Regions from separate parts of the Escherichia marmotae genome, predicted to be linked through region 1. Evidence: riboswitches for the same ligand, from Rfam matches in the RefSeq annotation. Region 1 holds a riboswitch; each other region holds the start of a gene.
What was found. Region 1 has a riboswitch for thiamine pyrophosphate ahead of thiC (phosphomethylpyrimidine synthase ThiC). Riboswitches for the same ligand answer to the same signal wherever they lie in the genome.

Region 1 (2,264 bases):
CCGCGCGACACAATACCGGTCAGACGTTTAGCGGTCATTGGCACGTAGCGCAGGAGAACGCCCGCATGAATCGTGAAGTAATCCACACCTTGCTCGGCCTGTTCCAGCAGCGTGTCTCGGAACGTTTCCCAGGTAAGATCTTCAGCGATCCCGTTAACCTTTTCCAGCGCCTGATAGATCGGCACAGTACCGATCGGCACCGGGCTGTTGCGCAAAATCCACTCGCGGGTTTCGTGAATATAGCGACCGGTAGAGAGATCCATCACAGTATCCGCTCCCCAGCGCGTGGACCACACCAGTTTTTCCACTTCTTCTTCAATGGAAGAGGTGACCGCTGAGTTGCCGATATTGGCATTCACTTTCACCAGAAAGTTGCGACCAATGATCATTGGCTCAGATTCCGGATGATTGATATTGGCGGGGATAATGGCGCGTCCGGCAGCGACTTCGTCACGGACAAACTCCGCGGTGATATTTTCCGGCAGGCGAGCACCAAAGCTCATACCCGGATGCTGGTGGCGCAAAACTTCGCTACGGATGCGCTCGCGCCCCATGTTCTCGCGAATGGCGATGAACTCCATCTCCGGCGTGATGATGCCCCGGCGGGCGTAGTGTAACTGCGTAACGCGATGGCCTGCTTTGGCGCGTTTTGGCGTTAATACGCCGCTAAAACGCAATTCATCGAGGCCATCATCCGCCAGTCGCGCTTTAGTGTAATCGGAACTGCGAACGGTGAGTGCTTCAGTGTCGCCGCGTGCATCGATCCACGGCTGGCGCAGTTTTGCCAGCCCTTGCTGTACGTTAATCGCGATTTGCGGGTCGCCATACGGGCCGGAGGTATCGTAGACCGGAATCGCTTCATTTTCTTCGTACTGTGGCTGTTCTTTGCTGCCGCCGATTAGCGTCGGGCTAAGCTGGATCTCACGCATCGGCACGTGCACGCCAGGATGTGTGCCGGTGATGTAAATCCGTTTTGAGTTGGGAAAGGCGGTGCCTTCCAGGGTATCGATAAAATGTTGGGCCTGGGCGCGTTGCTCGCGGCGGGTCAGTTTTGTTGCAGACATAGCTCATTCCAAAAGTTAAGGACGTGGCTTGTCAGACGACGGATGAAGCAAGAGATGATCGCCGCAAAGGCGATGCAATAGCAGATTAACTCTTGTTCCCTTCGCAGGTATTAGCCTGATCAGGTTCCGCGGATCCCGAATGAACGGTCTCAGCCAGTTAAGGCACTCCGACAAGAAATTAGCCCCGCAAACGGGGCGTTGAATGTAAATTACGCGTTAACAGCGCATAACTCAAGCAAGATGTTTGAGGCGGGCAGCGTCAAGCACCAGCAGAATTAGCTTATCTTCCAGCACAAAGCGTGCTTCCAGCGCTTCACCGATGTCAGATAAAACCTGTTGAAACTCAAGATAATTATCATGATCTATGGCGGTTTCCAGACTGGAATCGTAGTAATCCATAATCTGCTGCGTGTTGGCTTCCAGTTGCGGCCAAATCTTCGCGGCGCGAGCGAGCTGCCCGTTGCCTTCCAGTTTATGCAGAATGCGCTCATAAATACTGAAATGCCCGGCAGAAAGGTAATCGACCAGACTCTGGCAAAAATCATCAAGGGCTTTTTCGTTTAGCCTCATGTACGATTCTTTGCCAGGCTTAATGCCAACCAAATTGTAGTAAGCCACGAGCAGATGCTTACGTACATGTAGCCAGCGATCAACCAGTTTGTTACTTCCTCTGACGTGTTCCGTCAGGTTATCGAGCTGGTTAAGCATGATTGACTCCGCAAGTTTGTCTTCAAAAACTGCTCAGTGAGAATGTAAAAAACATGTTAAACATGCCAGTGAAGCAAAGGTAGTGCAAGAGCTATGGATCGTATAATTGAAAAATTAGATCACGGTTGGTGGATAGTCAGCCATGAGCAAAAATTATGGTTGCCGAAGGGAGAATTGCCATATGGCAAAGCGGCAAATTTTGATCTTGTGGGTCAGCGCGCACTGCAGATAGGCGAATGGCAAGGAGAACCTGTTTGGCTGGTACAACAGCAGCGTCGCCATGATATGGGCTCGGTGCGCCAGGTTATTGATCTGGACGTCGGGCTGTTTCAATTAGCCGGACGCGGCGTGCAACTGGCGGAATTTTACCGTTCGCATAAATACTGCGGATATTGCGGGCATGAAATGTACCCAAGCAAAACCGAATGGGCGATGCTGTGCAGCCACTGCCGTGAGCGTTACTACCCACAAATCGCTCCCTGCATTATCGTT
Region 2 (2,264 bases), 1.4 Mb from region 1:
TGATCACCGCGGAAATCAACTGAAGCCACGGCTCCGCTGACTGCGCAGTAAAGCGTTTGCTGATCACCATCCCGCCAAAGGCAATCAACCAGACCACCGCCGTATGTGAAATAGTTGCCGTCAGTCCAAGCATCACCGCCTGTTTAATGGTGCCTTTAATGGCGATGATAAACGCTGCCATCATCGTTTTTGAGTGCCCTGGCTCCAGCCCATGAAGCGCACCAAGTAAGATGGCGCTGGGGATGAAAAACCAGGCGTTTCCTTGCTGAAGAAGAGTGGTAAATTCGGTCATGATAATAATTCTTAGTATTAAATCGACGCCCTGATTCTACTCCCCCCCAGTACATGATACTACCCCCCAGTAGATTAATAGTGCTATGATTTTCCATGTTCTTGTTAACCAGGTGTTGCCATGTCTCATACCATCCGTGATAAACAGAAACTGAAAGCGCGTGCCAGTAAGATTCAGGGACAGGTCGTCGCGCTCAAGAAAATGCTCGACGAGCCGCACGAATGTGCTGCCGTACTACAACAGATTGCCGCCATTCGTGGTGCGGTAAACGGCTTGATGCGAGAAGTGATTAAAGGCCATCTGACGGAACACATTGTTCATCAGGGCGATGAATTAAAGCGTGAAGAAGATCTGGATGTCGTTCTGAAGGTGCTGGATTCTTATATAAAATAATTTCACAACGTTATTGTAATATCGCCGTTTTTCCTCGTTTACAACGTGTGCGCGGGGCCTTACCATCCTTATCTGCGATCCATCATCGCAACCAAACGACTCGGGGTGCCCTTCTGCGTGAAGGCTGAGAAATACCCGTATCACCTGATCTGGATAATGCCAGCGTAGGGAAGTCACAGACCATCAGGTCATCGCTTCTTCACGTTATGGCAGGAGCAAACTATGCAAGTCGACCTGCTGAGTTCCGCGCAATCTGCGCGCACGTTACACCTCTTTCACCAACACTCTCCCCTTGTGCATTGCATGACCAATGATGTGGTGCAAACTTTTACCGCCAATACTTTACTGGCGCTCGGTGCATCGCCAGCGATGGTTATCGAAACCGAAGAGGCCAGTCAGTTTGCGGCCATCGCCAGTGCCTTGTTGATTAACGTAGGCACACTGACGCAGCTACGAGCACAAGCGATGCGTGCTGCCGTAGAACAGGCAACACGCTCCCAAACCCCCTGGACGCTTGATCCGGTCGCAGTTGGCGCACTCGAATATCGCCGTCATTTTTGCCACGAACTTTTATCGTTAAAGCCAGCGGCGATACGCGGTAATGCCTCTGAAATTATGGCATTAGCTGGTATCGCCAATGGTGGTCGCGGTGTGGATTCCACCGACGCCGCAGCCAACGCGTTACCCGCAGCACAAACACTGGCGAATGAAACCGGGGCTGTCGTCGTGGTCACGGGCGAGGTAGATTATGTTACCGATGGTCGTCGCATCGTTGGCATTCACGGCGGCGATCCGTTAATGACCAAAGTAGTAGGAACTGGTTGTGCATTATCGGCAGTTGTCGCTGCCAGTTGTGCATTACCGGGCGATACGCTGGAAAATGTTGCATCTGCCTGCCACTGGATGAAACAAGCCGGAGAACGTGCGGTCGCCAGAAGCGAAGGGCCGGGCAGTTTTATCCCCCATTTCCTTGATGCGCTCTGGCAACTGACGCAGGAGGTGCAGGCATGAAACGGGTTAACGCTCTGACGATTGCCGGTACTGATCCGAGTGGTGGTGCGGGGATTCAGGCCGATCTTAAAACCTTCTCGGCACTTGGCGCTTATGGTTGTTCGGTAATCACCGCACTGGTGGCGCAAAATACCCGCGGTGTACAGTCGGTGTATCGCATTGAGCCTGACTTTGTTGCCGCACAACTCGACTCAGTGTTCAGCGATGTGCGAATCGATACCACCAAAATCGGCATGCTGGCAGAGACGGATATTGTTGAAGCGGTGGCAGAACGGCTGCAACGTTACCAGATCCAAAACGTGGTGCTGGATACCGTTATGCTGGCTAAAAGCGGTGATCCGCTGCTTTCACCTTCGGCGGTTGCCACGCTACGCAGTCAATTATTGCCGCAGGTTTCATTAATCACCCCAAATTTGCCGGAGGCTGCTGCTTTACTCGATTCTCCACACGCGCGTAATGAACAGGAAATGCTGGAGCAGGGGCGTGAATTATTGGCGATGGGCTGTGGTGCCGTGTTGATGAAAGGTGGTCATCTGGATGATGAGCAAAGCCCGGACTGGTTGTTTAC
Region 3 (2,264 bases), 1.1 Mb from region 1:
TTCTTTTTACGTCCCGGTATCCAATTTCATCATGGCCGTGAGCTGGAAATGGACGATGTCATCGCCTCTTTGAAACGGCTCAATACGCAGCCGCTCTATTCCCACATTGCTGAAATTGTTTCGCCAACGCCCTGGACGCTGGATATCCATCTTACGCAGCCCGATCGTTGGTTGCCGTTACTACTGGGGCAAGTTCCGGCGATGATCCTGCCGCGGGAATGGGAAACCATCAGCAACTTTGCCAGTCATCCGATCGGCACCGGTCCGTATGCGGTAATGCGTAACAGCGCCAATCAGTTGAAAATTCAGGCATTCGATGACTTCTTCGGTTATCGGGCACTCATCGATGAAGTTAACGTCTGGGTTCTGCCGGAAATTGCCGACGAGCCAGCCGGAGGGCTAATGCTGAAAGGGCCGCAGGGTGAGGAAAAAGAGATTGAAAGCCGCCTGGAAGAAGGTTGCTACTATTTACTGTTCGACAGCCGCACCCATCGCGGGGCGAATCAGCAAGTCAGAGACTGGGTAAGCTACGTTCTTTCTCCGAGCAATCTGGTCTACTTCGCGGAAGAACAGTACCAGCAACTCTGGTTCCCGGCCTACGGACTGCTCCCCCGTTGGCACCATGCCCGCCCCACGCATTGCGAAAAACCCGCCGGGCTGGAAAGCCTTACCCTGACCTTTTATCAGGATCATATTGAACATCGGGTAATTGCCAGGATCATGCAGCAAATTCTGGCGAGTCATCAGGTAACGCTTAACATCAACGAGATCAGCTACGATCAGTGGCATGCGGGAGAGATCGAAAGCGATATCTGGCTTAACAGCGCCAACTTTACGCTGCCGCTGGATTTTTCGCTGTTCGCGCATTTGTGCGAAGTGCCGCTGCTACAACACTGTATTCCGATCGACTGGCAAGCCGATGCCGCGCGCTGGCGCAATGGCGAGATGAATCTGGCGAACTGGTGCCAGCAGTTAGTGACCAGCAAAGCGATGGTGCCATTGATCCATCACTGGCTGATCATTCAGGGGCAACGCAGTATGCGCGGCCTGCGCATGAATACCCTTGGATGGTTCGATTTTAAATCAGCGTGGTTTGCACCGCCGGATCCATGATTGCTGGTTGATAACAAACTCACTACACTAACGCCGTTCTCAACGGGGTGCCACGCAAATGCGTGCGCTGAGAAAATACCCGTCGAACCTGATCCGGATAACGCCGGCGAAGGGATTTGAGGCTCCTTCTCAAGTCCTTTGCCACTCTTCTTTGAGGTGCAAAGTGTTAAAAAAATGTCTTCCTTTGCTGTTGCTGTGCACAGCGCCCGTTTTTGCGAAACCTGTTCTGACCGTCTATACCTACGACTCCTTCGCTGCCGACTGGGGGCCAGGTCCGGTAGTCAAAAAAGCCTTTGAAGCCGACTGTCATTGCGAACTGAAACTGGTGGCGCTGGAAGATGGCGTCTCGCTGCTCAACCGTCTGCGGATGGAAGGTAAAAACAGCAAAGCCGATGTGGTGCTGGGTCTGGATAACAATCTGTTAGATGCCGCCAGCAAAACCGGGCTGTTTACCAAAAGCGGCGTGTCAGCGGATGCGATCAATGTACCCGGCGGCTGGAATAATGACACTTTCGTACCATTTGATTACGGCTACTTCGCCTTCGTCTATGACAAGAACAAACTGAAAAATCCGCCGCAAAGCCTGAAAGAACTGGTTGAGAGCGATCAAAACTGGCGGGTGATTTATGAAGATCCACGCACCAGTACGCCAGGTCTGGGTCTGCTGCTGTGGATGCAAAAAGTCTATGGCGATGACACCCCGCAAGCCTGGCAGAAACTGGCGAAGAAAACCGTCACCGTCACCAAAGGCTGGAGCGAAGCCTATGGCCTGTTTTTAAAAGGCGAAAGCGATCTGGTATTGAGCTACACCACTTCTCCGGCTTATCACATTCTCGAAGAGAAGAAAGATAACTACGCCGCCGCCAACTTTAGCGAAGGTCACTATCTGCAAGTGGAAGTCGCCGCCCGCACCGCTGCCAGCAAGCAGCCGGAGCTGGCACAAAAATTCCTCCAGTTTATGGTTTCTCCGGCTTTCCAGAATGCGATCCCAACCGGCAACTGGATGTATCCGGTAGCAAACGTCGCACTACCTGCCGGTTTTGAACAACTGACCAAACCGGCCACCACGCTGGAATTCACGCCAGCCGAAGTGGCGGCACAACGTCAGGCATGGATTAGCGAATGGCAACGCGCCGTCAGCCGTTAATTCC

Region 2: another riboswitch for thiamine pyrophosphate. It lies ahead of thiM (hydroxyethylthiazole kinase); the one in region 1 lies ahead of thiC (phosphomethylpyrimidine synthase ThiC).
Region 3: another riboswitch for thiamine pyrophosphate. It lies ahead of thiB (thiamine ABC transporter substrate binding subunit); the one in region 1 lies ahead of thiC (phosphomethylpyrimidine synthase ThiC).

The regions. Positions count from the first base shown of each region.
Region 1 covers NZ_CP025979.1:3,549,453-3,551,716, forward strand. The annotation lists gene thiC (phosphomethylpyrimidine synthase ThiC) at 1-1,064, opposite strand, end outside; TPP riboswitch at 1,144-1,244, opposite strand; gene C1192_RS18255 (Rsd/AlgQ family anti-sigma factor) at 1,296-1,772, opposite strand; gene nudC (NAD(+) diphosphatase) at 1,866-2,264, shown strand, end outside.
Region 2 covers NZ_CP025979.1:298,173-300,436, forward strand. The annotation lists gene C1192_RS01435 (nickel/cobalt efflux protein RcnA) at 1-292, opposite strand, end outside; gene rcnR (Ni(II)/Co(II)-binding transcriptional repressor RcnR) at 413-685, shown strand; TPP riboswitch at 777-873, shown strand; gene thiM (hydroxyethylthiazole kinase) at 908-1,696, shown strand; gene thiD (bifunctional hydroxymethylpyrimidine kinase/phosphomethylpyrimidine kinase) at 1,693-2,264, shown strand, end outside.
Region 3 covers NZ_CP025979.1:2,447,341-2,449,604, forward strand. The annotation lists gene sgrR (DNA-binding transcriptional regulator SgrR) at 1-1,113, shown strand, start outside; TPP riboswitch at 1,147-1,246, shown strand; gene thiB (thiamine ABC transporter substrate binding subunit) at 1,277-2,260, shown strand; gene thiP (thiamine/thiamine pyrophosphate ABC transporter permease ThiP) at 2,236-2,264, shown strand, end outside.